Regions from separate parts of the Gottfriedia sp. S16(2024) genome, predicted to be linked through region 4. Evidence: predicted binding sites of a transcription regulator. Region 4 holds the regulator's gene; each other region holds the start of a gene.
What was found. Region 4 encodes Rex, which represses fermentation and respiration genes when NADH is low (regulators of the CRP and FNR family bind a similar motif). Its sites were predicted from a motif close to TTGTGAAATATTTCACAA; they were not measured.
Positions count from the first base shown of each region.

Region 1 (8,327 bases), 3.5 Mb from region 4:
ATGTTCAAGATTCGGAGCTGAAACTGCAGGGTTACTGCAAATAACATGCATACCACGAATAGTACCTTTTTGAATTTCATCGAACATTTCATATGCAGAAACACCAGGCTTTGGCATTTCGCTCGGATCGATTCCCCATACTTTTGATACATACTTCACCGCTTCTGGATCTGTTAGCTTCCTATATCCTGGTAAAAGGTCGGCTTTTTGCCCGTGTTCTCTTCCTCCTTGACCATTTCCCTGTCCAGTAAAAGTTGCAACCCCCGAAGCAAATTTACCTATTTGTCCCCTGAGCAGTGCCATCGATGTATAAAGCGAAACATTATCTACACCTTTTGACTGTTGCTCAACACCTCGTGCAAACATAACAACTGATTTTTGGGATAATCCATAAATATGAGCAGCTTTCACAATTTTTCCAACCGACACGCCTGTTATCTTTGAAGTATATTCGGGTGTAAACTTTTCAACTGTTTTCTTTAGTTCTTCAAAATTATTACATCTTTCATTTACATAGTCTTGATCTACATAGCCATTTTTAATGAGTAGATGAAGCATTCCGTTCGCCAATGCAGAGTCTGTACCTGGCTTAAGATCTAAATGTACATCTGCAACACGTGCCGTTGGAGTCTCTCTCGGATCTGCCACAATCAGTTTAGCTCCCTTGTCCTTTGCTCTCCACAACCATTGAATGCTTGTAGGATGACACTCAGCGGTATTTGAACCTGCTATAAAGAAACAATCGGTATGTTCTAATTCTGGCCACGGTAGGGTTGAACCTCTATCGGTTCCGAGTGTCTTAAGGAATCCACCTGCAGCTGAGCTCATACAGAATCGACCATTGTAATCGATAAACCTTGTACCGAGACCAACCCTCGCATATTTACCTACCAAATAGCACTTTTCATTCGTCATAGATACCCCACCAAAAACAGATAAAGCATCTCTCCCACTTTCTTTTTGGATCCGTTTAAAGTTTTCTTCTATCAGGTCTAGTGCTTCTTTCCAAGTAGCTTTAACAAATTCACCGTTTTTCTTAATAAGTGGTGCAAGGATTCGTTCATCGTGCTCAACAGTTTGGTATGCTGTTACTCCTTTTGGACACATTTTTCCTCTTGTAACTGGCCAGTCATATCTCGGCTCTACCCCAACTATCTTTCCTGATTTCTCATTCACACGTATATGCATTCCACACTGCATTCCACAATAACAACAATGAGTAGTAATTAATTTTTCTCCTGGTTTTTGAAGGTTTTTAACACCTTCTTTGACGATGTATTGGCTCATTCTTCACGATCCCCTTTGTTATATTGATTAATATCTTTTTGAACTTCCTCTGGAAAATGATAATAGTCATCAGATCTCTTTTTGCTAAAACCAGACATTTGAATTCCATTTAATGTAGAGATTGGATCACTGCTTTTAAGATGTGGCTCTGAATTTAGTTGCTTCATGACCCTAATTCTTCTTCGACATGGTAAACAATAGTCTGAGAGATAACTTCTATCTTCAAGTTGTAAATCAAAGCTTTGGGCAGATAATATATCTTTTACATCGCTAATTTGATCATCAGAACTATAGGGTGTCCCACATCTTTTACATGGCCTCGTATCTACCCTAAGTTCTTGTTGATAGTTCATTGGAACTGCTGTTGCTAATGGACGGATCGGTAAATGAAATAGCTTTCCGAATGGAAAATAGATCAGTAAAATTACGACTGTCAATTGGTGAATAAGTGTTAAGTAATGATGCATCCAACCATCTAAAAGTACATATGAAACAGTTAATAGAAGTCCTGTCACGGTTACAGCTAGTAGTAAATATAAAGGTAATAAATCAAATTCAGCTCGTTGTGTCACCTTCACATCTTGACTCATAATTCTTCTTACGATTGCCATGATGACACCAACAAGAACCATACTAGCTGTAATGTTTAACCCGTTGTAAACCATTTCAGCGAATATACCGTGTGCTGCCATTGTAATTGTATCTACACCCATAACGACAATCGTGTATGTATTTGGATCAACGAGCTCAAAGTGCATCCAGCCAAATGTCAAACCAAAGGTGATTGCAAAGGAACCAATGCATCCCCAAGAAATTAGTAAATGCTGTACACCTCTGTAAATACCCCTTTTAAAGATAAATTTCTGTAAGAAAATATTTTCTAGCGCTGTCTTGGTGATCGATATTAGATTACGTTTTTTTCGAGAATTTTCTTTTAAATTTTTCAAACTACGCCTTATAACTTGATGTGTTGCCGGCCTGATAAGCCATGCAGACATCCTGATCGTTAAGCCTACAGCAAAAATGAGCGAAGAAATAAAATAGCCCATTAATGCCATATCGAAGTGTAAAAATCGGTCTGTTCCAACCCACGTTGTAAAGAGTAGAAGCAAAATAATAAAAAATGAATACATACTGATTTTCGAGTAAAATGAGCGCTCGAGGGATTTTCTCATCTCATGTTCAACCTCCATGTGACTTTTTTAACATCGAAGTGCCTGATAAATTGATAAAATTGGGTACATGATGAAGTCTTCTTCTTTGTCATAATTGTACAGAAAGACTGTATCCAAGACTGTGAAGTACATCACACAATAGACCCTTAAAATTTAAAAAGAGGTGTGAACATGTTATCAGGTAATGTAATCGCTATAACAAGTGGAAAAGGTGGGGTTGGTAAGTCAACTGTAGCGGCAAATCTTGCAGTTTCACTTGCGAGACAAGGAAAAAGAGTTGCTTTAATTGACTTAGATATTTATGGATTTAGCATTCCTAAAATGATGGAAATCGACATCAGTCCAAAAACCTTTAACGGAAAAATCATCCCTGTGGAGTCACACGGAGTAAAAATTATTTCGATGGGTTTTTTCATCAAAAACAACGATCCAGTCGTTTGGAGAGGCCCTATGTTAGGAAAAATGGTTGAGCATTTCAGTAAAGATGTCATTTGGGGAGAATTAGACTATTGCATTCTAGATATGCCTCCAGGGACCGGTGATATTGCACTTGATATGCATCACACCATTCCTCAAAGTAAGGAAATCATTGTCACCACCCCTCATCAAACAGCATCAATTGTCGCCGAGAGAGCAGGTACGATGGCCCAAAAAGCAAATCATGAAATTCTTGGAGTAGTTGAAAATATGTCTTATTTCCAACCTATAGATCGTTCTGAGAAGTACTACATATTCGGAAAAGGAGGTGGCGATTTATTAGCCGATCGATTAGGAACCGAAGTACTCGCCAAACTACCGATTGAGGAAGTTATCGAGAATTCTACTACTCCGTCCATATACGAAGAGAATAGTAGATTATTTCATCATTATAAAGAGCTAGCTAAAACTATTAATCAGAAAATTAACACTTAAAATGATGTTATAATGGATTAAAATAGCGACTTCAATTAGCAGAAGTCGCTTTTGTATGTTGAACCTTTGGATTATAAATGAACTAAATCTACAAAAACAGAAAACTAGTTACCACTAAGAATATGACAAAATTGATAATCTCAATGATCCCTAATTGCATAATAGTAAGTTTTTTATTGTACAAAGAAATTGCTCTTATCAAACTAGGAGCAAAAGGGAGAATCCAAAGCCAAGACTCTTTTAAAGTAAAAATAAATAATAGAACGATAAAATGGTATCCCCACGAATACCAACGAAATCTCTTATTCTTTTTTTCTCGAATCATTGATTTCACAAAAAATGTACTACCTAAAAAGAACAAAAATACGAAGAGTGCTACACTCCAGCCTTCGCTTGTAAGTGCACCCTTCCCTATATAAAAACTAGCCAATCCACCTATACAAAAAACACCAATCGCAACCATGTCATTCGTAAAGGCTCGTTCGTTTTTTCTCTTAACGAAATATATGTTTAATAGAAAGAATGGAAGCATAGCTAGACCGAAGTATATCAATCTCCATTCAGCAAACATAACGAGTGCTAAAAATACGAATGAAATGAAAAAATAACCTAACGCCCAATAAAAATAAAATGACACTTGTTTTCCTTTAATCACCATAATTAATGGATAGGTAGCAAGGTATAGAAAAAACCAGCCTATAAATAAAGGGATATGAATTAAACGAAATGAACTTGCGGCAACTCCAAGTATATATGGAATTAAAAGCATTGCCCAAGCACCGTGTTGGTTTGGAACTACTATTTTCACAATATAGCACCCACTTTCCTTATTATTCTTACATCATACTCAAACGATTATGGGTTTTCTGTGATTAAGTTCACTATCCTTTTTATGTTTGAGAATTTCATAAAGCCCCATTTACTTTAATAGAGCCTAAAATATAAAACTATTCCCAACAAGAAAAAAGCCCCTTAAAAAAGGGACTTTTTTACTCATCCTTTGCAACTCCACCAACGGACCAATTTTCTTTTTCGAATTCGTTTATTAAAATTCTTACTTGTGCTGGCTGAACATCCAATGTACGACATACAACTTCATTAATTTCTCTCATTAATTGCTTTTTTAATTCTGGACTTCTTCCTTCAATCAATTGAATTTGAATGATTGGCATATTGTATTACCTCGTTACCTGTAGTTCCATTGTCTCGATTCCATCAAATCGTGCTTCTACACTATCGCCCTCTTCAACATGGATCGCTTCTGTAATTCCACCCGTTAAGATAATCATCCCTGGTTCAATTTGTTCGCCGTTTTTACTTAGCATCTGCACCAACTTTACGACGGATTCTACTGGATGATCTAGTACATCAGAACTTACACCACTTTGTACTTTTACGCCATTTTTGTATAATTCAACATTAACTTCATCCCAAGAAGTATATGTAGGTGAATATTGTTGTTTACCAATAATAAATTTTGATGAAGATGCATTATCTGCTACTACATCTGTTAGCGTAAATGAGAAATTTTTATATCGACTATCAATTACTTCTAATGCAGGTACAATATACTCAGTTGCTTCCCATACATCTTTTGCTGTTACATCCTGTCCAAATAATGGCTTGTTGATCATAAATGCTATTTCTGGCTCAACCCTCGGATGGATTAAACCTTCCATCTTTAATTCTTTTTCTTCTAATTCCATCGATTTTGTTAAGCGTCCATAAATCGGCTCGTCAACATTAACAGATTTTTGTTTAGCAATACTTGTTAGTCCCATTTTCCAACCAATTAATGGATCACCATTTTTAATCGCATTATCAATACTTAATTTTTGAATTTCATAAGCATTATTAACGTTTAATTCTGGATGTTCAATCGTAATTTTATCCATTTCTAGACCGTTTTTTTGGTGCATATATATTTTATTCGCGATTTCAGTTATCATAAAACCCGTCTCCTCTCAAAAAACAGACAATTTTTTATTTGCTAACATACAAGCAACTTCTTGAATCATATCCTCTTGCCCACCGACTACTTTTTGTTTTCCTAATTCAATTAAGATATCTCTTGCATCAACATTCCATTTTTTAGCTGCTCGATTAGCATGTAATAGAAAACTAGAATACACTCCTGCATAGCCTAAAATTAGACTACCTTTTGTAATCTCTTGTGGTGTTTGAAGAATTGGCGCAACGATTTCCTCTGCTAAGTCCATCATTTTATAGAAATCAATTCCTGTCTTGATTCCTAATCGTTCTAACACTCCAATTAACACTTCAGTTTGTGTATTTCCTGCTCCAGCACCTAAGCAACGTACGCTGCCATCAATTCTAGTAGCTCCTTCTTCAATCGCTACTAGTGTATTTGCCATCGCTAGAGAAAGATTATTATGTGCATGGAATCCAACTTCAATATCAAGGGACCCTCGTAAAGCAGCAATACGGTCTTTTACTTCATGTGGAAGAAACGCACCTGCAGAGTCAACCATATATACAACGTCCGCACCATAACTTTCCATCAATTTGGCTTGTTCTACTAATTTTTCAACTGGTGCCATATGGGACATCATTAAAAAACCAACAGTTTCTAATCCAAGCTCTTTAGACATAGATATATGTTGTTTCGAAACATCAGCTTCAGTAACATGTGTAGCTATACGAGCCATTTTTGCTCCGATTTTTGCTGCCGTTTTTAATTCATTTACTGTTCCAATACCAGGTAATAGTAAGACAGCAATCTTTGAATGATTACATGAATTTACCGCTGCTTCGATCAATTCAAATTCATTCGTTGTTGATAAACCATATTGTAATGAAGAACCACCTAAACCATCTCCATGTGATACTTCAATAAAAGGCATTTTTGCATCATCAAGAGCCTTCGCAATTCGAACGACTTGATTTACTGTATATGAATGAGCAATTGCATGACTTCCATCTCGAAGTGCTACTTCAGTTACAATGACTTCTTTTCCAAACATTGCACTCCCTCACTTTCTTTAAGCACTTTTTTAAACAGTTTTTACAACTTCATATTGTGCAATCTCTTCTGCTACTCTTACTGCTGATGCAGTCATAATATCTAAGTTTCCTGCATAGCTAGGTAAGTAGTCCCCTGATCCTTGAACTTCTAAATATACAGTTATAGTTGAACCATCTATGATTGGATCCATTCTTAAACGGTATCCTGGAACATACGCTTGAACCTTTTTCACCATTTGTTTAACGGAATGAATCATGCTTTCATGGTTAAAATCTTCATTCGTAACTTTACAATAAACTGTATCTCTCATCATAATTGGCGGTTCTGCTGGATTTAAAATAATGATTGCTTTTCCTTTTTTAGCTCCACCAATCTCTTCAAGTCCTCTAGCCGTTGTTACAGTAAACTCGTCGATATTAGCACGTGTACCAGGACCGGCACTTCTTGAGCTAATTGTTGCAACGATTTCTGCGTACTCAACTTCGGCAATTTGACCTACCGCATGAACGATTGGGATTGTTGCTTGCCCACCACATGTTATTAAATTGACATTCCTTTCGACTATATGTGAACCTAAATTGACAGGTGGTACGACAAACGGCCCAATTGCCGCTGGCGTTAAATCGATCACGCGCTTCTTTAATTCACCAAGTACTTTTGCATGATGAAAATGAGCTTTTGCAGAAGTCGCATCAAACAATAAATCAGCCAGTTCTTTTCGTTCAATGAAACCTTGAATACCATTATCGATTACTTCAACTCCTAATTCCTTCGCACGGTTTAACCCATCAGATTCTGGATCAATTCCGATCATCGTTGTTAATTCTAGAAATGGATTATTCTGTAATTTCATCATTAAATCTGTTCCAATATTCCCCGAACCAATGATTCCGACTTTTAATTTATTCATAATTACCACCTCATTTATTTAAATGAAATCGAGACTTCACCTAGTAATGGAAACTTCGCAGTAAATAAGTCCCCAGCATTTGCATTAATTGCAGCTGACAAAGCTCCTGATAAAATAATTTCTCCTGCATTTAGCGAGATTCCAAATTCACTTAATTTATTGGCTAACCATGCTACACAATGAATTGGGTTTCCTAGCACTGCTTCTCCCTTACCTGAATTCATCAATTCTTCATTACGATATAATTCCATCGCAACATTCGGTAAGTCAATTTCCTTTACATCAAAACGCTCATTGCCAAGAACAAATAAGCATGATGAAGCGTTATCAGCTACTGTATCCTCTAATCGAATTTTCCAATTTTCGATTCTACTATCAACTACCTCTAATGCAGGTACAATATAATCTGTTGCATTAACTACATCCTCAAATGTAATATTTGGCCCGATTAAATCCTTTTTTAAGACAAATGCAATTTCAGCTTCTACTTTTGGTAAAATCATATTTGCAACTTGAACTTCACCGAAATTAGGAATATTCATATCTGTTAGTAAGTGACCGTAATCTGGTTCATCTACTCCTAATAACTCCTGCATAGCAATTGAAGTTAAGCCAATTTTTTTACCGATAATTTTCTGCCCTTTTTTCAATTTTTCTTCAACATTTGTTAATTGAATTTGATAGGCTTCTTTTTCAGTTAATCCAGGAAAAATCTCAGTTAAAGCTTTTATACTTACTCCACTCTCTTCTGCTTCTTGTAGCAGAATCGTAAGCTCGTCTACACTAGTAATCTTCACTTTCTTTAGCCCCCTTTTTAATTCTTATAATTTAATCGTGATATTCGATAATTCACTATAAAACTCAAAGCTATGAATTCCACCCTCGCGCCCTAAACCGCTTTGCTTCATTCCTCCAAATGGTGTACGTAAATCTCTTAAATACCAAGTGTTCACCCAAATAATTCCAGCTTCAATTTGATGAGCAACACGGTGAGCTCTGCGTAAATCATTTGTCCAAATTGTAGCTCCTAAGCCATAATGAGTATCATTTGCCCATT
Region 1 is NZ_JBFLUO010000001.1:4,512,255-4,520,581, forward strand. It holds gene fdhF (formate dehydrogenase subunit alpha) at 1-1,287, opposite strand, end outside; gene AB1282_RS21650 (MFS transporter) at 1,284-2,462, opposite strand; partial or broken gene AB1282_RS21655 (Mrp/NBP35 family ATP-binding protein) at 2,652-3,374, shown strand; gene AB1282_RS21660 (YwiC-like family protein) at 3,463-4,182, opposite strand; gene AB1282_RS21665 (tautomerase family protein) at 4,364-4,546, opposite strand; gene AB1282_RS21670 (2-keto-4-pentenoate hydratase) at 4,553-5,323, opposite strand; gene dmpG (4-hydroxy-2-oxovalerate aldolase) at 5,339-6,358, opposite strand; gene AB1282_RS21680 (acetaldehyde dehydrogenase (acetylating)) at 6,389-7,270, opposite strand; gene AB1282_RS21685 (2-keto-4-pentenoate hydratase) at 7,285-8,061, opposite strand; gene AB1282_RS21690 (aldehyde dehydrogenase) at 8,092-8,327, opposite strand, start outside.
Region 1: a site for Rex is predicted at 4,241-4,258, ahead of AB1282_RS21660 (YwiC-like family protein). Genes of this name have one in related genera too.

Region 2 (8,327 bases), 830 kb from region 4:
CTAAACGTAAATTTGGTTTTAAGCTGTTTAAATCTGTAATATCGTTTTCAGTTCTGTATAAATAAGCTTGGATAACTGTTCCGATATTATCGTACTCAGATCTTAATTGCTTAAAGATACGGATTGTTTTTTCACAACGAGTGAAATCTTCCATATCAATTGTAACGAATACACCATTCTTTTTAGCTGCCTCTAAAATACGACGCATGTTTGATAAAACTAACTCGTCAGAAATATCAAGACCCATAGAAGTCATTTTTAGAGAACATTGTGAATTTAAATTTTCTTTTCCAATCGCTTCAATTGCTTCGATACAGTGATCAGCCATTTCATTTGCTTCTTCAACCGTGTCAACGAATTCCCCAAGATAATCAATTGTTACTTTTAAATTCTTTTTATTTAAGTCCTGAATAACTTTTGTAGCTAAATCGATTGTTTCGCCTGCAACAAAACGTCCTGCACCAAATCTTAGGCCATATTTTTTAGCCATTTTAGTTAAAAACTTATTTTTAGACATAAATAAAAAAGCATTCTTCATAACTTGTTCCATTACTCTACCCCCGAAATTAAACTTTACTTTTCTCTCTATATAGTACTAATGTATCATCTATTGAAATTTGTTAAAACAATTATTTAATAATTTGTCGAATTTTGTTTATTGAAAAATGTATGCCCTTACTTAATATTATATTATCATAATTTATATATGTCGTCATCTTTGAAAATTATGGATAAAGATTATTGCTTATTTTTGTTAGCCATAGCTTCTCTATGCTGGTCATTTAACGTTTTAATCTCTTTTATTAAATTAACAACTTCTTCTTTAGCTTGAGGATATGTATCATTCCAATGTTTTACTAATGCCGGCATTGATTTTGATATGTATGTATACATAACCCACTTTTCCACTTTTGCTTGTTTTTCCTCTGACCAATCTCCTAATAACAATTCCGTATATTTTTTTAGTAACGCATCAAATTTTGCTTCAAACTCATTTTCCAATTGAAATCACCTCTCCATTTTATTATTAAGTTTTCAAAATCCAATTTGAATCTTTCCTTTTTTTACCTAAACCTGTTTACTATGAAATTATATTATATCTTCAACCAGTAGTAAGATGATTATTAAAAAATGTAAAGTAAAATTAATAAATAGTATCTAACTTATTCAATTTCATAATTTGTTCATAATTTCACAAACTCGTAATCGTATTTTGTTTGTATACTATGAATGTGTTAATCAAAGAACGCATAGGGAGTGAAAACATTTGGAACGAGATAGTATCCAATATTGTATTGACTTAGCTCTTAAAAAAAAGAAAATACTAGATCAAAGCTTAGTTAAATATTTAACACGCGCTGCTTTAGCTTCTATTTATATAAGCTTTATTCTCATTGTTTGTTTAAAATTAGCAGAATTATTTAGATTACAAAGTTCACCATTTACATCTATAGCTTATCCATTCGTTTTCGCTACAGCATTAGTTATGATTATCTATGGTGGTGGAGAGTTATTTACTAGTAATACGATGTACTTTACGTTTTCAACTTTAGCTAAAAAAACTTCAAAACTAGATTTAGTAAAAAACTGGATCGCATGTTATTCAGGCAATATTCTTGGAGCATTTATTTTTGCAATTATTTACTTTTTAACAGGTTTAGCAAAAGATTTTCCTGCCGATCATTTTCTAACTGGTGTAGTCGACCATAAAATTCACGCTTCATTTTTCCACTTATTTTTTAAAGGTGTTTTATGTAACTGGCTTGTCTGTCTTGCTTGTTTTTTACCAACTAGATTTAAAGATGATTTAGCAAAAATGTTACTGATTTTTTTATTAGTATTTGCGTTCTTCTTCTCTGGTTATGAACACAGTATCGCAAATATCGCAGTCTTTACATTATCCTATATTATGCCGCATGATGTAGCCTTTACGTTTGGTGATGTATTGCATAATTTAATTCCAGTTACAATTGGAAACATTATTGGTGGTTCAGTTGGTGTCGGAATGGCATATTACTTCTTAAATAATGAACGAAAATTAGAAGTAAAAGAATTAAAACGTGTTTCGTAAACCTAATTTACCTGTCCTCTTTTTTTGGAGGACAGGTTTTTTCGTGCAAATCTAATTTTATTATGGTAATAATGATTTTATAATGAAAATTTTTCCTTTTTTGGTGGTGTAAAATTTGAAATACAATAATTTTGTTCGGTTGATCATGTTCATTTCATTACTATGTTTCCTTATATTATCATATGGCTTCGTGAAAGGTGCTTATACTGTTTTAAATCCTCAAAAAAGCAAACTAATTGTGAATAATAATACACAGAAAAATAATCAAAATGACAGTGTTCACAAAAACAATAAACTGAAGATTGTTGCATTAGGAGACTCACTTACGCGTGGTGTCGGTGATGATGAGGGAACAGGTTATGTAGGAAGAATAAAAACCATTCTTCAAAAAGAGTATAAACAACCAACAACAATCACGAATTTAGCTGTTAGTGGCGCAAAAACATCAGATTTACTTAACGATATAAAGAAAAAAAATATCCAAGAAACGATTGGCTCTGCGGACATAATCGTTCTTTCCATTGGAAGTAATGATTTATTTCCTGGCGCTAATCAATTAAACGAACAATTTTTAAAGACATATCGTCCAGATGAAAAAACGTTCAAAAATAATCTACAATCAATTTTTAAACTAATACGTCAAAAAAATCCTACAGCATCTATTTATGCATTTGGTTATTATAATCCATTTCATAATGTTCAAGGTTTAGATGCATCGTCAAGCTTTGTATCGAGATGGGATAATCTACTCGAATTAGCGGTACTTCAAACTAATAATGCATACGTCATTCCTACATTCGATTTATTTTTTAATGAAGAAAAGAAATATTTGTACACTGACCATTTTCATCCAAACAAAGACGGTTATATTGAAATGGCAAATCGCTTAACTAGTAAAATAGGAAGTCAGCTTCGAGGTGAGTCGAATGAATAAAGTTCTTAAATTAGATGGTGTTACAAAAAGCATTAAAGGAAAAGTACTAGTCGATAAAATTTCATTTGAAGTGTATGAAGGTGAAGTGTTTGGCTTTCTAGGTCCAAATGGAGCTGGAAAAACAACAACGATTCGAATGCTAGTCGGATTAATCAAACCAACAAAAGGAACGATTGAAATCGCTGGTTATCCAGTTAAAACGCATTTCAAAGAAGCGATGCGACAAATTGGATGTATTGTAGAGAATCCAGAATTATACGGATATTTAACCGGATGGGAAAATCTAAATCAATTTGCGAGAATGTTAGGAATTAAAGATGATAAAAAAATAAGCGAAGTTGTAAATTTAGTAAAGTTAACTGAGCGGATTCATGAAAAGGTAAAAACATATTCACTCGGAATGAAACAAAGATTGGGGATTGCTCAAGCATTACTTGGAGGCCCAAAACTTCTTATTTTGGATGAACCAACTAATGGATTAGATCCTGCCGGTATTCGTGAATTACGTGAATTTATTCATATGCTTGTAAAAGAGCAAAATATAAGTGTATTTATTTCAAGTCATTTATTAAGTGAAATCGAAATGATTTGTGATCGAGTAGGAATTATAAATAAAGGCAAAATGGTTAGAGTTTCAACAGTTAAAGAATTAGTAAAGGAAGCGGCTGAAAGAGTTGAATGGAGAGTTTCTCCATTACAAAAAGCGCTAGATTTATTAAAAAAGGATTCTACGATTCAAGATATCGTAGTAAAGGATGAACTTATCCTATGCCGAATGTCGCCTCTCAAAATTAATGAGGTCATTCAACATTTCGTAGCAGAAAATATACAAGTGAATGGCGTTAAAACAATGTCTGAAACATTGGAAGATTTATTCATGGAAATGACTGGAGGCGAAGTTCGTGGCTGAACTAATTAGACTCGTCTTTAACGAAATTGAAAAAATGGTAAGGAAACGAAGAATACTTGTTATCTTTTTCATTTTAGCAGTGCTAATCCCTATTTTTGTTTATGCTCAACTACAGCAAACTGAAGAAACAGTTAAAAGACTTGGTACTGATAATTGGAAAGTAGCACTTCAACAAAAAATAGTCGACCAACAAAATAGATTAAACTCATCAGGAATACCTGAAGAATGGAAAAGTTGGTTAAAGGTTCAAATTGATCAAGAGCAATATTATTTGGATAACGATATAAATCCTACTACGCCTGGTGCTCCTACATTTATACGAAAATTAATTGAACAAAGTATTGGGTGGCTACTTCTACCATTATTGGTCATGGTCATCACAATCGATATTATTTCTGGTGAGCGAAGCGACGGTACGATAAAAATACTACTAACCCGCCCCATCAAAAGATGGAAGGTTTTACTTAGTAAATACATATCAATTTGTTTATTAATCTCTTTTCTTCTCGTTCTATACGGTGTATTAGCATATGTCGTTTCAGGATTTGTTTTCAGCTTTAAAGGCTGGTCAGTACCTGTGTTAACAGGATTTGTCATCAAAAATAACCAGCTATTAACTGATTCCGTTCAACTGATTCCCCAATGGCAATACATCATAATGGCATTTGGACTTGCTTGGTTTGTCTGTATTATTATTGGAACTCTTTCATTTATGGTATCGGTATTAGTTCGAACTACACCCGCTGCAATGGGCATTATGCTAGCCGCTTTAATAACAGGAAGCGTCCTAAGTGGACTAGCTACATCATGGTCAGGGGCAAAATACTTCTTTAGTGTAAACCTTGGCCTAACTGACTACTTGGCCGGTCAACTCCCTTCCATTGAGGGACTGAACATGCACTTCTCTTTAATGAATTTATCCATATGGGGAGTATTAGCTTTACTAATCTCATTCATTGTATTTATTAAGCAAGATATGAATTAAATAAAACGGGGATCGAAAAAGTTTAAATTCTTTTCCGATCCCCTTTTCCTGTTTTATATACCTTAATCCTTTCCTGCTCTACCTGACCTTAATGGCTCAACATGAATGTGTGTATATTGAATTCCATGTTGTTCGCTTAATATCATTTCGATTTGGTCTGTGATGCCGTGACTTTTACTCACATCTATTCCACCGTCTACTTCTATGACTACATCTGCGATTGTTGTATTTCCGTACATTCTTGCTCTTAGATCTACAACTTTATGTACACCTGGTACTTTATCAACTGTTTCTGTAAAAAGATTCATTTCTTCTGGATCGAATCCATCCGTTAATAGGAGGGTTGCGTCATAAAAGATCTCCCATGCCGTTTTGCAAATAATGACACCTACTAAAATGGCTGCGATTGGATCGATAATAGGAAAACCAATCGAAGCACCTAAAACACCAATCGTCGTTCCGAAGCTAACTAATGCATCGGAAAAATTATCTTTCGCTGATGCCTCAAGCCCTTTACTCTTCGTTCTCTTAGCAACTTTATTATTATAAAAGTAAATGCCAAACATAAAAATTCCAGAAGCAAATGCCACTACAGCTGCTAGTCTATTCGGAGTTTCATATTCTCCTACGAAAAGTGATCGTAAATTTTCAATAATAACCTGTAAACCAACTGACATCATAATAAAAGACGCAATTAAAGTAGCTATTTGCTCTGCTCTTGAATGTCCATAAGGATGGTCTAAATCTCTCGGTTTTCGTGCGATTCTTATTCCGATAAATACAGCCAAAGTCGCACCAATATCAGTTACATTATTAAGTCCATCAGCTAAAAGAGCACTAGAATCTGTATAAAAACTAACAAGTACTTTTACAGTCGCAAGAACTAAGTAGGAAATAACACTTAAAAAAGCAGCAAAGTCTAATTGCTTTTGAAGATTTTTCTCCATGAACTCACCCCGCTCTACTAAAAAATCATATGGGCTTATCATACCCATAATGCAATTTTTCCATTTTAAGTAAAAAAAACAGATCCGAATAATCGAATCTGTTTTTATCATCCCTCTATTATTAAAGTGGCTTTGGATTATAGCTTGATCCCGTTAAATCTGTTAAGTCACAAACCGTTTGCCATAATTCAGGATAAAATTCAAATCGTACAGCACGTTCTAATGCTTCTGCTGGTACTCCTTTTAAGCTCTTTGTATTCATACCAATCATGCGTCGAACAAGTTGAATATGCTGTCTGCGGAATGATTGGAATCTTTCATCGAAGCAAGTTAATTCTTGCATTAATTGGAATAACTCAAAGTTTTTAGCTGCATCTTGATGTAATTGAACAGGTGTAAGTAAATTTTCATCTAATAAATCTTTAAAAGGCTGCCAAAGTGTTGGACCTAATTTTAAGATTTCATTAAATCCAGGAGAATCTTGACCGCTACCTCTTCCTAAAGCTAAACGAATAATATGATAGTCACTTGGACTTACTAGTTTTACCATATCAAATACTGCTGGTAAATGTACTAGGTGATTATTAATGCGTTGTAAGTGATGTGTTGCTTTCGTAACCTCTTTTGCACGCATGTGTTTATCTGCAAAATGAATAGATTGGATGATTAATTTAAAATGTAACTCAGCAATTTGGTGAACCGTTTGAAACGTTAATTCATCCGGACAAAATAATTCTTCGTCAGGTTTTTGTAAACTTAATAATTCTTCAGTTCGAATATACTTTTCGTAATCTGTCAGTTTTTTTTGCTCTTGTGTCATTTCTAAATCCCCCTAAACTAATTTACGTAAAACTGCTCGTACTGGACTACCATCTGCGTCTGTTAATGGTAGCGGTAATGCAATAAGCTCATACTCACCAGGAGTTACATTTCTTAAATCAATCGATTCAAGAATATGAATACCCGCATGATGAAGAGCATGATGTGCTTCTAGTTCCTTACTATCAAGTGGGTCTACTGAAGGTACATCTACTCCAACTAATTTAACGCCTTTTTCATGTAAAAACTCTGCTGCATCCTTTTCAATATGTGGAATTCTCTCTGGGAAAACGCTATCATTTTTCCATGAATTTGTTTTAATTAATAAACGTTCTACACCATCGAAATGAAAAGATTCTAAATCCGACTTTTTAATGCTATCTACTTCAATCAACTCGATTACTTTTGCAATCCCTACATATAAATTAGGATCTAAATCTATGACTCTCTTACCATTTTCATCAAAATGAAATGGTGCATCAATATGCGTTCCTGTGTGAGTACTGAAAGTTAACCTCCCAACATTAACAGAGCCACTTTCTTCTTTTGTCCAACTCAATTGGAATGAAAAATTTGTATCACCTGGCCATACAGGCATACCATCTTCAAGTCTTCTTGATATATCAATTAAAGTCATTGGCATACAACTCCTAAGCGATGATTTCTCGTTCATTCTTAAACTGTTCATATTGTTTCTCAACCATGATTTTCTTTAAGATTTGTACACTATTCCATACATCCACATAAGAAGTATAAAATGCGATTGGTGCTAATCTGATTACGTTTGGTGCTCTAAAGTCTGGAACAATCCCATTTAACTTTAATGCTTTACAAATCCTTGCAGCATCATCGTGTTCAAGACAAACATGTCCACCACGATCTGAATCATCAAGTGGATTACCAATTGTAAAACCAAAGTCACTTAATTCTTCATTGATTAAGCTCATTAGGTAAGCTGTACTGTGTAAAGACTTTTCTCGAATTTTTTCAATTGTAGCTTCTTTATACATTTCAAGTGAGCCAACAAGCGGTGCCATGCTTAAAATATGCGGGGTACCAATTTGATAAGCACCAACTGTATCAGACGGAACAAATTCATGCTTCATATCGAACTGCTTTTCTTTATTTGAACCGAACCAACCAGCTAGTCCAGGCATAGTCCCAAAATGTTTTTCGTGAACAAATAGGCTTCCCACTCCACCTGGTCCACTATTTAAATATTTATAATTACACCAATAAGCAAAATCGACGTCCCATTCATGGAACTGATGAGGGATTGCACCAACAGAATGGCATCCATCAAAGCCGATTACTATTCCTCGCTCATGTGCAGCTTTTGTTAATCTTTCTATATCTAATAATTGACCGCTTCGGTATAAAACAGTCGGAAGAATAATTAAGGCAATTTCATCAGTCATTGCTTCAATAATATCTTCTTCTCTAATTGTTCGACAATCACGGCTTTTAACTTGAATTAAATGAGTTTCTGGATCAAAGCCCTTTAATCTTAATTGACTTTGAATTGCATAAATATCAGACGGGAAGTTTAATTCATCTGCTAATATTTTCGTTTTCTGACCTGTTGGATGATAGAAAGAGGCAATTAATTGATGAAGATTTGTAGTTGTTGAACCAGTTACAATCACTTCATTCTCGTTTGC
Region 2 is NZ_JBFLUO010000001.1:1,823,732-1,832,058, reverse strand. It holds gene AB1282_RS08605 (proline dehydrogenase family protein) at 1-550, opposite strand, end outside; gene AB1282_RS08600 (DUF2573 family protein) at 739-1,002, opposite strand; gene AB1282_RS08595 (formate/nitrite transporter family protein) at 1,268-2,071, shown strand; gene AB1282_RS08590 (GDSL-type esterase/lipase family protein) at 2,187-3,005, shown strand; gene AB1282_RS08585 (ABC transporter ATP-binding protein) at 2,998-3,915, shown strand; gene AB1282_RS08580 (ABC transporter permease) at 3,941-4,900, shown strand; gene AB1282_RS08575 (cation diffusion facilitator family transporter) at 4,963-5,847, opposite strand; gene AB1282_RS08570 (tryptophan 2,3-dioxygenase family protein) at 5,969-6,667, opposite strand; gene kynB (arylformamidase) at 6,680-7,309, opposite strand; gene kynU (kynureninase) at 7,317-8,327, opposite strand, start outside.
Region 2: a site for Rex is predicted at 1,181-1,198, ahead of AB1282_RS08595 (formate/nitrite transporter family protein). Genes of this name have one in related genera too.

Region 3 (8,327 bases), 3.7 Mb from region 4:
TGTAACGGACTATTTTCTACATATAGAAAACATGTTACTAAAATAAAAAAGCTGACAAAGTTGTCAGCTTTTTTATTTTGAGAATGATTGGTTTTCTAAATTAAATAAAGACGCTAACAGTATTGGGAAAGTCTCTGAAAAAATGGATTCAAACATAGAGAGTGGCAATGGATTGATTCCTTTACCTAATTCAAGTGTAAATCCTGGTTTCCGAAAATCTTGTATATACCAATCCTTAAAACCTGCATGGCTATCAATTGTTTTTACTGCCTTATAGGGACTGATACTAGAAAAATAATTTGCATAAACCTCCGAGATAGGCGGTTCAAGATTGTCATAACCCCAATAAAATTCTTTACCTTGAGTATGCAAAGCCAAAATAAGATCAAACTTCCTTTCGATTACTAAGTTACTCATTGCAATTGTTTCTGGTTCAGTTAATGGAGCATCTCCGGGGTAGTCTCTATGAGAGAAAGTTTTTTGTTTCTTTCTTTCTTTTTCTAACTCCCAATTTGCAGGAAATTGATTGTTTAAATCAACACCTCTAATATTCGCTTTCCATCCAGTAAAACCGTCATTTCCTTCGTTAATTTTATGAACAAATTCCATATAATCACTTTGTTCAACAGTTTCATTTATAACCAAATTTACCCCATCGGGATTTACCATAGGGACAATAGACAAGGTATTTTCACTAAATAAACCTAATAATTCTTTATGAAATGGCAAATCCTCAGTTGTTAAAGTGTTACAGATCCAATAAAGCATTTTCATGATTACACAGGTTGTAATCCATTCATTTGCATGAAACGAACCATTCCAATGCACCTTTCTATGTCCACTTCCAATTTGAATCTCATATATTGGTTGATTTAAGACGCTCCGCCCAATTGTATTTAAACGAAGAAAAGAAAATTCTTGTACTAATAAACTAATATCTTTCGAAAGTTCATTAAAATCGTATCTTCTTGGATGAAAGGATAAAGGTAGATTGTTTTTATACAAAATTTTCACCTCATCAGTTATTTTCTAGTTAATTGTATGTAATTAAAATTAAGAAAAGCACTTTCGTTTATGAAAGTGCTCTCATGCTGTTGAAAAACTACCTGTCAATTAATTATTAAATTTTCGTAAAAGGAGTAGAGTGATGTTGATTTCCATTGCAGGATGCCAGGATGCTCGCTTTCCATGGGGCGAGATTCTTTAGCCTCCTCGGCGAGCCTGCGGGGTCTCAGCCTTCCCGCTAATCCCATAGGAGTCCAGCATCCCTCCATTCCAATCAACTTATTCATCAAAAAATGTCTGCGATAAACCCTAATCAAATAGCATTTACTTAGAATAATCGAATTTGTTTTCTAAAAAAGCTTATAATATTTTTAACTTCTAAAAAAAATCATTTCTAGTGTTATTGAAATAATAAAATTGCTCAAACATATTTATATTTAAAACCATTAAAAGATTATTCAAAAAATGCTAATTTTATCATTATTAAATGTTCACTTAAAGTCCGTTTTCCCTATTGACGATTTTATATTGCAACACTCTGAAAGCACTTTCGTTTAGGAAGTGCTTTATTTAGCTTTTTATCATTGTCATATTGAATTATTAAAGATTCATGAATTCGACTACTGTGAAGATACGTGATGGCTGAGAGATGGAGTTAAAAGACTTGCAGGAGGAATGAATATGACAAGGGATCCAAAATTCTTGCCGTACTTAAAGGCAAGCATCCTGAAGTGGAAATTAACATGATATTACTTTTTTATATGAACTACTTTTTCTGTTCATAAGAAAAGCACTCCCATTAAGGAAGTGCTTTTCATGTTTATTCAAACTTCGTATCAGCTTTTTTATATTTAACTTCATAGAAACGAAGTAAATCTTTATAAATAATTGAGTTTGAATACTCAAGTGATTTATTTGCTTTTGCTAAGTCTTCTTTAGGTGGTTTTTGACCTTTTAATTCTTCACCAGTATTTGGATCATACATCTTCTCACCAGTGTAAATATATTTATCAGTAACAATTGTTCCATCACGGAAAACTACAAAGTTTTTGTGTTTAGGAGAGAAAATATCATTACCAAAGTTGATAGATGTTTTATTTGGATCTTCACCTAATAAGTTTAAAATTGTAGGTTTAACATCAATTTGACCTGCAACTTTATGAACTGTTTCACCTTTAGTTTGTCCAGGTAAGTGGATAAAGAAAGGTACTTTTTGTAATTTAACATGTTCTGCAGGAGTAATGTCTTGTCCTAATACTTCACTCATTGCACGGTTATGGTTTTCAGAAATACCATAGTGGTCACCATACATAACAATGATTGTATTATTATATAAACCTTTTGCTTTCATTTCTTCAATGAAATGTTTAATTGATTCATCTAAATAACGTACTGTTGTTACATAATTATCAACAGTTTGGTCTCCAGTTTTTAAACGTGGGATCATTAAGTCCTCATCATTTAATTCGAATGGATAATGGTTAGTTAGTGTAATCATACGGTTGTAGAACGGTTTAGGCTCTGCTACCATTTTGTCTACTGCTTGTTCAACGAAATATTTATCTTTTAGTCCCCAGCCAATAGAAGTAGCTGCAGATACTTTAAAGTCAACTTCATTATAATAACGATCGTAACCTAGACTTGGATACATCATATCTCGGTTCCAGAACGATTTATTATTTGAATGCATTACTGAAGTGTAATAATTTTGATCCTGTTTAAGAATCGCTGGTGTAGCTGTAAACGTATTACTACTGTTTGTAAAGTATACAGCACCACGATCTAACGGGAATAAACTATTATCAATTAAGAATTCAGCATCAGATGTTTTACCTTGTCCAGTTTGGTGGTAAAAATTATCAAAATAATAACTTTCTTTCGTAAATTTATTTAAGAAAGGAGTTATTTCTTGTCCATTAATTTTTCGTCCAATTACGAAATTTTGTAATGATTCTAATGAAACTACAACAACGTTTTTACCTTTATATTTACCATGTAATTGTGCATTCACACCAGTATCGTTAGCACGAATAAAGTTTTCGATTCCTGCTAATTGACTATCATCAGCCATCGCTTTTTGAGCAGATGTTTTTGATTGAATAACCATATCATATAAATGGTAATTATATAATCCTAAGAATTTAACAATGTATTCTCTATCAAATGAACGCGTTAATAATTGAGGACGCTCAGTTTCTGCTAAACCAAGGTTAACTAAGAAAATAGCAACTGCTACTAAGAAATAAGCTGTTCTAGCTTTCCCTTTAATGTTACCAGTAGTAAAGAATTTTTTACCCCAGAAATAATTAACTGCAATTAGGATAAAAATATCTGAAAAGGCTAAGATAGTTTTATAGCTGATCATTGCTTTAACACTTGAACCTAGATCGCCAAAGTTTCGTGTCATAAATAAAACTGGGATCGTTACGAAATCATCAAAGAATGAATAATAAGCCGTATCGGCCACTAATATAAAGGACATGATTATACTAATCCAAATAACTGCTCTATTTCGTTTTGGTCCTTTTGCAAAAAGAGCTATACCTAAAAATATTAATAATGAAGATATAGGAGCAATTATTAAAATAAATTCTTGCATTGAATTTTCAATTTCTAAATCAAAATAAAATTGGCTTAGAATCGTTGCTTTAATCCATAAAAGGAATACAGCAAGTAACGGGAATCCAAAGTTTTTAATAAACTTTTTCCACATATTCTGTTCCTCCTCTTGTTAAGACTATTAATCTATTTTATCTAATATAAAAACAATGTTTGGCATTTCACATATCTATTTTATTGGCATTTTAATACCAAGAATTTTTGAAATGATTCATACAATTATTAGCTACTAATGTATGGATCAAAAAAATTTTATCTGACGTACCTTAGGTTTTTTTCTAACGTCATTCAATTTATCATAAACTAGTTCCCTCGTCAAATAACTAATTTTTTTTTCAATTCAATACAATAAACATAATAAGGCACTTCAATTAGAAGCACCTTAAATTTAAGTTAAATTTCATTAGTAATAAATTTTTTTACTAAATATGCAGCTCCAATTGCTCCTGCATCGTTCCCTAACTTGGCAATTGAAAGTTTTGTCGAATCACGCACTGTAGTAAAAGCAAATTCGTCAAAATATTTCTTTAGTGGTCTTAATAGTAATTCACCTGCATTTGATACTCCACCACCAATAATGATATTTTCAGGATTTAATGTATTTCCTACTCCGGCTAAAACTAAAGCAAGATATTTCATTACATGATTAACGATTTCTTCTGCAACTTCATCACCATTTGAATAAGCTTCAAAAACATCCTTTGCTGTTATTGGCGAATCATTCGACATTTCTTTTAAAACTGTCTCTTTTGTCGTATTTTGTAACTTCTCATTTGCTATTCTTGCAATTCCTGTCGCTGAAGAAATTGTTTCTAAGCATCCCGTTTTTCCACAATTACATAGTACTCCATTTTCAAGTTGTACTGTTATATGGCCAATTTCACCTGCAGATCCACTAATTCCATGCGCAACATCACCATTTACAATTACGCCTCCGCCGACACCTGTACCTAGTGTGACCATTACTACATCTTTTGCTCCATTTCCAGCACCTTTCCACATTTCGCCAACAGCTGCTATATTTGCATCATTATCAACGATTACAGGAATACCTGATTCCTTTTCTAGAATTTCCTTTAAAGGAAAATTAACCCACCCTAAGTTTACTGCTGCAAATATAAGTCCATCTTCTAATCGAACTGAACCTGGAGCTCCAATACCGATTCCAGCGATATCTTCTTTTGTTTTATCCATCTGTTTAAGTTTTTCTTCAATTGCAATTGTAATTGTTTTAGGAATATGCTTACCACTATCAGATTTATCAGTTGGTACTTCCCATTTATCGATGAATTCCCCGTTATTTGTTAATAATGCTAATTTAATGCTTGTACCACCTAAATCTACACCTACAATCATTTTAGCCATTATGCCTTCTCCCTTCGCAGTGAAATCGTTTGCAATAGATTCTAAAAAAAACGATTTCTTCAAACCGTTTTATTTTTTATTTGATCCATTTCTTTCTTTAATATCATAGTAGCAATTTGTAAATCTTTACTTTCAAGTATATTCGCTAAAAATAATTCTTTTAGCTCATCTTGCATTAACATTAAGTCAGCTAATCGATCACCTGTATAAATAAAGGTGCCATAACTTTTTAGAAATTGTTGAATATCATATACGGATTTCATACTTAACTCCTATTATTTTATCTTTCTAAACATGTAATAAGTATAAGTTGCAAACGATTACTCGTCAATGTGAGATACCAAACAAACCATTAATTTTATAGGCATTTATAATTATTTTTTAGGCTTCATTACTTCCTCTAAAGCTAAATCATGTTTATAGAGATATGTAGCGTATTTTATTCCGATATATCTTATATGCCATGGTTCATAATTGTATTCTGTAATCTTTACTTTGTCCTCTGGATAACGAATGATAAATCCAAATTCATGTGCATGGTCTGCAAGCCAAGTTCCTTCTATCGTTTCTCCAAATGCTTGTTCAAGCTTGTTACCGAAGTTTGGAGATGATACATCTATTGATAAACCAGTTTGATGTTCACTTGTACCAGGAACAGCACTAAAAGATTGCGTCCAATCTTCACCATGAATTTGTACATAATAATTATACAAGCTTTTTTGTCGATCAAAAGAGCGATATGCTGACACTGGAGTAAGCTTTATGCCATCTTTTTCTGCTCTTTCAAATAATTTTTCTAAAGCATGAGCTGCCTCTTTCCTCATTAATGTCTTATCTTTGTTTACACCATGTAAAGGAACAATCGGATAAACTAAATCCGGTGGCTCATACCCATCTGGTAGCTTTCTTTCTTTATTAACTAATACTAAATTAGATGTAGGATTCTTTACAGCTAATAATCCATCCTCAACTTCTACTGCTGTATAATCGTAATTCGGAAATTTCAGTGATGTCTTCTGATGATTGAAGTAATTTTGATTTCTAAAAAATAGAGCTAGTCCAATAATAATTATGATAAATATTATTAAAACCCAATAGTACTTCCCATTTATCTTTTTCAAAATTACCTCCCTAACATCTTTTTTGTTACTTTAACAATATAAAAAAATGGCATATTTTTCAAATAATCTATACACTAAAACCTCTTTCAATAGAAAGAGGTCTTAGTTGTACAATTTATAAAATAGGTTCCATCGTTTTTCTTAATGTGTCTACGGAGTTTTTAAACTGTCGTTGCTCTAATTCATTCAAATCTAGTTCAACAACTTCTCGAATTCCACCACGATTAATTACTGCTGGAACACCAATATATATATCGTGTTCTCCATATTGTCCGTCTAAATATGCAGAAACCGTAATAATACTATTTTCATTTTTTAGAATTGCTTTTGTTAATCTAACTAAGCCCATTCCAATTCCATAGTATGTTGCACCTTTTTTCTTAATAATGTGATATGCAGCGTCACGTGTATTTAAAAAGATTTCATCAAGCTCTCTTTGACTGTATTTTGGATTTTTCTTTAATACATGGTGTACTGGTGAGGTACCAACATTTGTTTTAGACCAAACTGGTAGTTCACTGTCACCATGTTCACCGATAATATATCCATGGATATTTCTTGCATCAACATTAAAATAATCCCCAAGCATATATCTAAAACGCGCAGTATCTAAACTTGTTCCAGATCCGATTACTCTTTCTTTTGGTAATCCTGAAAATTTCCAAGTTGCATAAGTTAATATATCTACTGGATTTGTGGCAATTAAAAAGATACCGTCAAATCCTGAAGCCATAATTTCTCCAACGATCCCTTTAAAAATAGCGCAATTTTTTGCAACTAAATCTAAACGAGTTTCTCCTGGTTTTTGAGCTGCTCCAGCCGTAATGACGACTAAACTCGCATCTTTACAATCACTGTAATCTCCAGCCCAAATTTTTGTTCTAGAATCTACAAAAGGCAGACAATGACTTAAATCCATTGCGTCCCCTTCTGCTTTATCTTTATTTAAATCAATCATAACTAATTCTTCGGCAACACCTTTATTTAACATACCAAAAGCATAGCTAGCTCCAACTGCGCCTGTTCCGATAAGTGCGACACGATTTATTTCTTTGTGTAACATAATATCCACCTCATTTGTGTTATAAAAGTGTAAGTAACTGGGACTTCTATATTATATATGTATTTCCACTCAAAGTTTGTGAAACTTTTTACAAATTTGTTACAATATTAGTCGTATACAAATACATTGTGTGCAATGTTGAATTACTCTAATTAAGTCTTACCTATTTTCAAACAAATCGTGTCACATTATACACTTATTAAATCGCTTTTATGATTCTTGATTCTGTTAAAACCAACGGCATTATAATGTCATGTTTTTCTGTCGGTAGTTCATCAATGATTTGAATGTCATAAGCTAAGGCTAGGAGTTGTTTATTATAATCTTCTAAGTAGCGATCATAATAACCACCACCATATCCTAGTCTTTCACCATTTTTTGTATATGCTACGCCAGGAACAATGATTAAATCAATAAATTCTTTCTTTATTTCCTCGCATTTTTCTTCAATTGGCTCTTGTATTCCAAAATACCCCTTCTTTAAATCATCGAAGGAATTGATTTTGTAAAAATGCATTTCTCTAGTTTCATGATTGCATTTAGGCACAACAACTGATTTATTCATTTTCCAACAAGCAGTTATTAAATACTTAGTATTTATTTCATGCTCCATTGGCATTGTTGTTGCTATTATATCTGCATTCTTCATTTGTTCTGTGCTTAATAATTTTTCAATAATTTGGTTTGACTTTTCTTCTCGGTCCGATACTGAAATATTTTTCAAGTTTTTCATCATAGAATTTCTAATTTCTTTTTTTTTCATAATAATGTCCTCCTTAGGTCAGGATTAAATTTTCAAGAGTTTAATAAAATGTATTCTAATTAAAATTATAAGTATTTAAATATAAAAAAAACAGTAGGAAAATTCCTACTGTTTACTTTGTTTCGCGATGAACTGTAACTTTTTTAAGTCTTGGGCAATATTTTTTAAGCTCAAGACGGTCTGGGTTATTACGTTTATTTTTAGTAGTGATGTAGTTACGATCTCCGCATTCTGTACATGCTAATGTAATATTTACGCGCATTTTATTTTCCCTCCTGACATAGTGACATAATCAGACTTGTATATAATAACATTCTTTCGCGATAATTTCCATAGTTTTTATTGATTCAATGTATTTCTTTTGAAATTTTTTTTATTGAATTATGTACAA
Region 3 is NZ_JBFLUO010000001.1:4,715,489-4,723,815, forward strand. It holds gene AB1282_RS22770 (M14 family metallopeptidase) at 73-1,005, opposite strand; gene AB1282_RS22775 (LTA synthase family protein) at 1,826-3,718, opposite strand; gene AB1282_RS22780 (ROK family glucokinase) at 4,018-4,992, opposite strand; gene AB1282_RS22785 (YqgQ family protein) at 5,049-5,252, opposite strand; gene AB1282_RS22790 (M15 family metallopeptidase) at 5,364-6,110, opposite strand; gene AB1282_RS22795 (L-lactate dehydrogenase) at 6,226-7,173, opposite strand; gene AB1282_RS22800 (5-formyltetrahydrofolate cyclo-ligase) at 7,373-7,936, opposite strand; gene rpmG (50S ribosomal protein L33) at 8,049-8,198, opposite strand; gene AB1282_RS22810 (sugar phosphate nucleotidyltransferase) at 8,284-8,327, opposite strand, start outside.
Region 3: a site for Rex is predicted at 7,250-7,267, ahead of AB1282_RS22795 (L-lactate dehydrogenase). Genes of this name have one in related genera too.

Region 4 (8,327 bases):
CCTTCTAGACCAGCATTTGTAGCGATTTGACGAACTGGAGCTTCAAGTGCACGTAATACGATGTTAATACCTGTTGCTACGTCACCTTCTGCTTCGATTGAAGCTACTTTATTGTATACGCTCATTAATGCAGTACCACCACCAGCTACAATACCTTCTTCAACTGCAGCACGAGTAGAGTTTAATGCATCTTCAATACGTAATTTACGCTCTTTTAATTCAGTTTCAGTTGCAGCACCAACTTTGATTACTGCTACACCACCAGCTAATTTAGCTAAACGCTCTTGTAATTTTTCGCGATCAAATTCAGAAGTAGTTTCTTCTAATTGAGCACGGATTACGCCGATACGTCTTTGGATTGCTTCAGTTTCACCAGCACCTTCAACGATTGTAGTGTTTTCTTTTGTTACTACAACTTTTGAAGCACGACCTAATTGAGTGATGTTCGTTGTTTTAAGATCTAATCCTAATTCTTCTGTAATCACTTCACCGCCAGTTAAGATCGCGATATCTTCTAACATTGCTTTACGACGGTCACCGAAGCCAGGAGCTTTAACAGTAACTGCATTGAAAGTACCACGTAATTTATTTACGATGATTGTTGCTTGTGCTTCACCCTCAACGTCTTCAGCAATGATTAATAGTGGTTTACCTTGTTGAACAACTTGCTCAAGTACTGGTAAGATTTCTTGAATGTTTGTTACTTTTTTATCTGTGATTAAAATATATGGGTTTTCTAATTCAGCAACCATTTTCTCTGAATTTGTAACCATATATGGAGAAGAGTATCCACGGTCAAATTGCATACCTTCTACTACTTCTAACTCAGTAGTGAAACCTTTTGATTCTTCAAGAGTAATAACTCCATCGTTACCAACGCGCTCCATTGCTTCAGCAATTAATTGTCCAACTTCTGGATCCGCTGAAGAAATTGCAGCAACTTGTGCGATTGACTCTTTACCTTCAATTGGTTTTGAGATTGTTTTTAATTCTTCGATTGCTGCAGCAACTGCTTTTTCGATCCCTTTACGGATACCCATTGGGTTTGCACCAGCAGTTACGTTTTTAAGACCTTCACGAATCATAGCTTGCGCTAAAACTGTCGCAGTTGTTGTACCGTCCCCAGCAACATCATTTGTTTTGCTAGCAACTTCTGCAACTAATTTTGCACCCATATTTTCAAATGCATCTTCTAATTCGATTTCTTTAGCGATTGTAACACCATCATTTGTAATTAATGGAGAACCGAATTTTTTCTCAAGTACTACATTACGTCCTTTTGGTCCTAAAGTTACTTTTACAGCATCAGCTAAAGCGTCTACACCACGTAACATTGCGCGACGTGCTTCTTCACCAAATCTAATGTCCTTTGCCATGAAAATGACCTCCTTATAATATAAAAAGTATATTTTTTAATTTAAGTATTTTTATTTTATTAACCTAAGATTGCAAGAATATCGTTTTCGCGAAGTACTAAGTATTCAGTACCACCGTACTTAACTTCTGTTCCTGAATATTTAGAGAAGATAATGCGGTCACCTACAGATACTTCTAAAGCAACGCGCTCACCATTTTCAAGTACTCGACCAGTACCTACTGCAACAACTTTGCCTTCTTGTGGCTTTTCTTGTGCACTACCTGGTAACACGATACCACTAGCAGTTTTTTCTTCAGACTCAACAAGCTCAATTACAACACGATCACCTAATGGCTTTAACATGTGTAAATACCTCCTCAATAATCAAATCATTATTTTTTAGCACTCATGTATATTGAGTGCTAACACAATTATTAGTTTAAATAATATCAAAAAATTTTGCAAGTCCGAAGCAGGCACTTTTCTTGTCGAAATTTAATAAGTTTTTTTCTTTACAATCAAAAGTAAAATAAAAAGTGAAAATTTCTTTTAAGAAACAAAAGAAACGCGTAAAATAATGTACGTGTTGTTATAAACCTTTGAGTTATGAAAAATATCAACACAAAGGAGCTATCGTATTGAAAACTAGAGATTTGTGGATTTTATTAACGTATGTCGTTCTTCAGTATTCAGCGGTTATTGGGGTGCCCTATTTATTAAATAGTAACTTATACGTTGGAGTGGATCAGAAAACAGCTTCTCTTGAAGCGGTGGCATTATGGGGTTGTATTAGTTTCGTAACTGGGTTAATTATTATACTTATCTTATTACATAAGCCCATTTATGAAGGAATAAAGAATCTAAAAACTAATTATCGTACAATAATCAATTGGGTTATTTTAGGTTACTTCATAACAATGCTAACTCAAATTGTTTGTAATTTAATTTTAATTTATGTATTTGATTTACATAAAGGCTCAGAAAATACTCAGAATATCATAAACATTGCTAAGCTTAATCCAGCTTTTATTATCATCCCAAGTCTAGTTGCACCAATTTTAGAAGAGATTATTTTTCGTCGAATCATTTTTAAAAGACTTTATAATCGTTTACCATTTATTATTTCTGCAGGGATTAGTTCAGCGATTTTTTCGCTTATGCACGGAGACATACCCTTCTTCTTATCTTACTTTCTAATCGGTTTTGTATTTTGTTACCTGTATAAACGAACAAACTCAATTATGGTTCCAATCTTAACACATATGTTAATGAACTCTTTTGTCGTTTTTCAGCAGATCAATTTACATTAAAAACCCCCAAATTTTTGGGGGTTTTTATTTTAATATGAATTTATTGTTGTAAAAAATATGCCAATGTTTGCAGTTCAACTGCTAGGTCTATATGATGAATGCGAATATGTTCTGGTACACTAATTCGGGCAGGTGTGAAATTTAAAATTCCTCTAATATTTTTTCCATTTAATCGATCAGCTATTGATTGAGCCACAGGTGCAGGAACAGTTAATATAACGATTTGAATATCTTCATTCATAACGTCCTCTAGATTATCTAGATTATAAACGGGTACTCCACCTATTTCAGTACCAATTTTATTTGGATCAATATCAAATGCCATCTCAATTTTAGTATTATTATTTTTTATAAAATTATAGTGTAAGAATGCAGTTCCTAAATTACCAACACCAATTAATGCAACTTTCATAACTTCATGTTGGTTAAGCGCTTTCGAGAAAAAAGTTAATAAATAATTTACGTTATAGCCATAACCTTTTTTACCGAGTGCTCCAAAATAAGAAAAATCTCTTCTGATTGTAGCGGAATCTACCTTTACTGCTTCACTTAACTCTGCTGAAGAAACTCTTTGTTTACCTGATAAAGACAAATTCTTTATAAAACGGTAATATAAAGGTAGACGTTTAGCAGTAGCTTGTGGAATTTTAATTTGTTCCGAATCCATTTTTTAATCCCCCACTTACTGTAATTCTTTTTACTATGGTGTGTAATTTGACTTTATTTTAGTAATAAAGTACTTGTTCTAATGTAAAATATACACTATATTTAAGAATTTTGACAGTCTACAGTTACATAGATAAAAAATTTTGCAATGAGGTGTTATCCATGATTCTTTTACAAGTAAATAATGTCTCAAAGTATTTTGGTAGTGACATTATACTTTCAAATATAAAATTAGAAGTTCAAACGAGTGATCGAGTTGCCATTGTTGGACGTAATGGTGCTGGAAAATCTACATTACTGAAAATCATAGCAGGTGAAATATCCTATGATGGCGGTGAAATAAATAAACCTAAAGATGTTACTGTAGGCTACCTTGCCCAAAACACTGGTTTACAAAGCGATCAAACGATTTGGGAAGAATATTATTCTGTTTTCAATCATTTAGTAGAGATGCAAGACAATATGAGAAAATTAGAAGTTAAAATGACAAGAGAGGATGTTTATTCTAACCAAGCCGTTTATGACAAGGTTATGAATGAATATGATCATCTTCAATATACTTTCAAAGAAAACGGTGGTTACCAGTTTGAAGCAGATATTCGTTCAATTATTAGTGGTTTAGGTTTTAGTAATGAAGATTACGAAACAAAAATTTCTTCGTTAAGCGGCGGACAAAAGACAAGACTGGCATTAGGTAAGCTATTATTGACGAAGCCTGATTTGTTAATTCTGGATGAGCCTACTAACCATTTGGATATTGACACTCTTAGTTGGTTAGAGCGCTACTTACAGTCATATCCTGGTGCAGTATTAATCGTTTCCCACGATCGATATTTCCTTGATCAAGTTGTTAATATTGTTTATGAAATATCTAATCATAAGCATCAACGTTTTGTTGGTAATTATAGTAAGTATCTTGATCTAAAGGCAGCTCAATATGAACAAGAGTTAAAACAGTTCGAAAAACAACAAGAGGAAATCAATAAACTTGAAGATTTTGTGCAGCGTAATATTGCGCGTGCTTCAACTACAAAAAGAGCCCAAAGTCGAAGAAAACAATTAGATCGAATGGTACGATTAGACAAGCCACTTGGAGATGAATCTTCAGCTAATTTTTCATTTTCAATTGAAAAACAAAGCGGTAATGATGTGTTGTCTGTACAAGATTTATTTATTGGCTATGACCGGATCCCAACAATTGATCAGACAATGAAATTCGTACTAAATCGAGGCGATAGTGTCGCATTAGTCGGTCCAAATGGTGTTGGTAAATCGACATTACTTAAAACGATTATTGGAGACTTAGAAAAATTACAGGGAACGATTGATTTTGGGGCAAATGTTTCGGTTGGTTACTATGATCAAGAGCAAGCAAAACTAACTTCCAATAAGAGAGTATTAGACGAACTTTGGGATGATTATCCATTAAAGCCCGAACAAGAAATTCGGACAATATTAGGGAACTTTTTATTTTCTGGAGATGATGTAACTAAAAATGTTACCTCTTTAAGTGGTGGAGAAAAGGCAAGATTAGCATTGGCTAAACTTATGATGAAAAAAGCTAATTTTCTAATTCTTGATGAGCCTACTAACCACTTAGATTTAGATAGTAAAGAAGTATTAGAAAATGCTTTGTTAGATTACCCTGGAACAATTTTATTCGTTTCTCATGATCGTTACTTTATGAACAGATTATCCACAAAAACTTTTGAACTAGCAAAAGCAGGATTATCAATTTATTTGGGTGATTATGACTATTACCAATTTAAGAAAAACGAAGCATTCGAAAAAGAACAAGCAGAAAAGGAGGCTACATTAACACAAGTTAAACAATCCTCTCAGCCAATTTCTGATTATCAACAAGACAAAGAATTAAAGAAAAAACTTCGTCAAACTCAGCGACGTATAGAGGAAATTGAAAGTAATATATCTCAGTATGAGCTTGATATAGAGACGATCGAACTAGAATTATGTAAGCCAGAAGTTTACGGTGATTTTCAATTAGTACAGGAATTAACAAATAAGAAAAATGATTTCGAAGCTAAGTTAATAGACCTAATGGAAGAATGGGAGAACTTACAAGAATAATTGATTAAACGGATATGCTTTTTGCTATCCGTTTTTACTTATCTACATATTTATCCACATATATTCAATTACAATTTAGCTTTTACACAGGTTTATACACATTATCCACAGATATACAGCAATGTTATTCACATTTTTGTTCACATAGTTTAATAAGTTTTTAACAAATAAAAAGTACTTATCCACATTTTATAAAAAAACTGTGAATAAGTACTTCTTACATATTCTCTAAATCCAAGCCTGGATTCCCGTTTAATGCCAAATTACCTAGTTTTCCTTGTTTTAAACGGATAAATGCAGCAGCGCCAATCATTGCAGCATTATCAGTACAAAGTGATAGTGGTGGTATAACTAATTCTATATTACTCAAAGCATTCATCTCGTTTTGTAATGTAGCTCTCAACCCTTTATTAGCTGCCACTCCGCCGGCTAATAAAACTTGTTTAACGTTATATTCTTTTGCAGCTTGAATTGTTTTTGAAACAATTACTTCAATTACACTCTCTTGGAAGCTTGCTGCGACATCAGCTGGTGATACTTCCTCGCCTCTTTGTTCAGCATTATGCATATAATTAATAACTGCTGACTTTAATCCACTAAAACTAAAATCATAGCTACCCTCTTCTAACCATGCTCTAGGAAAAGGAATAGTTGCATTTCCTTCTTGCGCTAGTCGATCAATGTGAGGACCACCTGGATAAGGTAATTTAAGTGTTCTAGCGACCTTATCATAAGCTTCCCCTGCTGCATCATCCCTTGTTTCACCTATAACCTCAAAGATGCCATCTTCCTTCATGTAGACAAGCTCAGTATGTCCACCAGAAACTACTAAGGCTAATAGCGGATATTGCAGAGGCTGTACTAGTTGATTAGCATAAATATGACCAGCAATGTGGTGAACTCCTATAAGCGGTAATCCATGTGCAAATGCAATTGCTTTTGCCGCATTTACCCCAATTAGTAACGCTCCTACAAGCCCTGGACCTTCTGTAACAGCAACGGCTGCTAGATCTTCATATTCTACCTGTGCTTGCTTCATAGCTTCTTCGATTACCAAAGTTATCTGCTCAACATGCAATCGTGATGCAACTTCAGGTACAACTCCACCAAAACGTTTATGAATATCTATCTGAGTAGCTACTACGTTACTTAAAATTTCATTTCCATTTTTAACAACTGCTGCTGAAGTTTCATCACAGCTTGTCTCTATAGCAAGAATTAAACAATTTTCATTTATCATTTCAAATTCACCCACATAACTAATGCATCCTCAAAATTATCTGTATAATAGCTTTTTCGAATACCACCATCTTGGAATCCTAGCTTTTGATACAGTCCTTTTGCTACATGATTTGATACTCTTACTTCTAATGTTAATGTATCAGCTCCAAGATTTTTAGCAGTTTCCATTACCGCTCGAAGTAACTTTTCACCAAGGCCTACTCCCCTATAATCTGGCAAAATAGCTATATTTGTAATATGTCCTTCGTCTATGACCACCCATAATCCACAATAACCAATTATTTTCTCATCAACTTCAGCCACTATATAATTGGCAAATTGATTTGAATATAATTCATTATAAAAAGCATCATATGTCCAGGGTGTAGGGAATGATTGTTTTTCAATTTCTACTATTTGATCTAAATCTTCTTCTTTCATTTTACGAAAAGCAACCGATGAGATCATATTATCCTCCTACTTTTCTTGGCTAGCTAGCCAATTAGCTTCTGCTTCTGATAATCTTAAATATTCTGGTGCAAAATTATGAACTGATTCTTCTTTTTCTTCTAAGCTACATGTAAACAGTTCACTTGGTCTTTGGTTATTCAAACTCTCTTTTGCAAAGACAGCTTTATCTTTTAAATGCTCAATAATAAACTCTTTATGTATAGATACATCATTACCAATAAATAAGATTTGTTCATTATAAGATTTAAGCTTTTCAATCCAGATACTTCGGTCAATATTGCAGTCTTCTAATACATCATTAGTAACCTGCCCTCTAAAATCATATAGACCTGTAAATAATAAATTACGTCTTGCATCAAATAATGGGCAAACTAATCCATTAAAATAGCGCCCGTTAGCAGCCAATACCTTCAAACTTGATACACCGATAATTGGAATATTTAAAGTGAAAGCTAATGATTTAGCCACAGTGACACCAATACGTACACCTGTATAAGAGCCTGGCCCTTTTGCAACTACTATTTTAGATAGTTCCTTTGGTTTTATATTGCATTCTTCCATTAAAGTACTAATTGCTGGCATTAATCGGACAGAATGGTTTTTATTAATAAATGTTATCGTTTCGCCAATAACTGATTGATCTTTTATTAGACTAATCCCCATAACATTTGTCGATGTATCAATTGCTAAAACGGTCATTGTTTATTAACTCCTTACAAATAAATTCATACCTAGATCCACTTGGAATAAAAGTAATCATTCTACCATTTTCTTCATGAGTTATTATGATTTTTAAGAATTCATTTGGTAAGTAATCTGAAATTAAATGAGCCCATTCTACAACACAAACACCTTCACCCATAAAATACTCATCAAAGCCTAAATCTTCACTACTACCTTCTAAACGATAAACATCCATATGATATAGAGGAATTCTACCTTTATATTCTTTAATAATATTAAAAGTTGGGCTATTAACCGTTCTTTTTACATCAAGACCTTTAGCAAAACCTTTTGTAAAGGTTGTCTTTCCAGCACCAAGGTCTCCCTCTAATAATATTACATCTTTTTGTTGCACTAGTTGCCCGAGAAAAAATGCAATTTCTTGAGTTTCTTCCTCAGTATTTGTATGTAAAACAATTTCCAATTACTTCACCACCAAAATTCTAACTCGTCTATTTCTAACTTTGCCATATTATATCATTTCAAAACAT
Region 4 is NZ_JBFLUO010000001.1:992,061-1,000,387, forward strand. It holds gene groL (chaperonin GroEL) at 1-1,376, opposite strand, end outside; gene groES (co-chaperone GroES) at 1,436-1,720, opposite strand; gene AB1282_RS04555 (CPBP family intramembrane glutamic endopeptidase) at 1,996-2,667, shown strand; gene AB1282_RS04560 (redox-sensing transcriptional repressor Rex) at 2,708-3,334, opposite strand; gene AB1282_RS04565 (ABC-F family ATP-binding cassette domain-containing protein) at 3,496-5,421, shown strand; gene tsaD (tRNA (adenosine(37)-N6)-threonylcarbamoyltransferase complex transferase subunit TsaD) at 5,639-6,661, opposite strand; gene rimI (ribosomal protein S18-alanine N-acetyltransferase) at 6,658-7,110, opposite strand; gene tsaB (tRNA (adenosine(37)-N6)-threonylcarbamoyltransferase complex dimerization subunit type 1 TsaB) at 7,120-7,812, opposite strand; gene tsaE (tRNA (adenosine(37)-N6)-threonylcarbamoyltransferase complex ATPase subunit type 1 TsaE) at 7,793-8,260, opposite strand.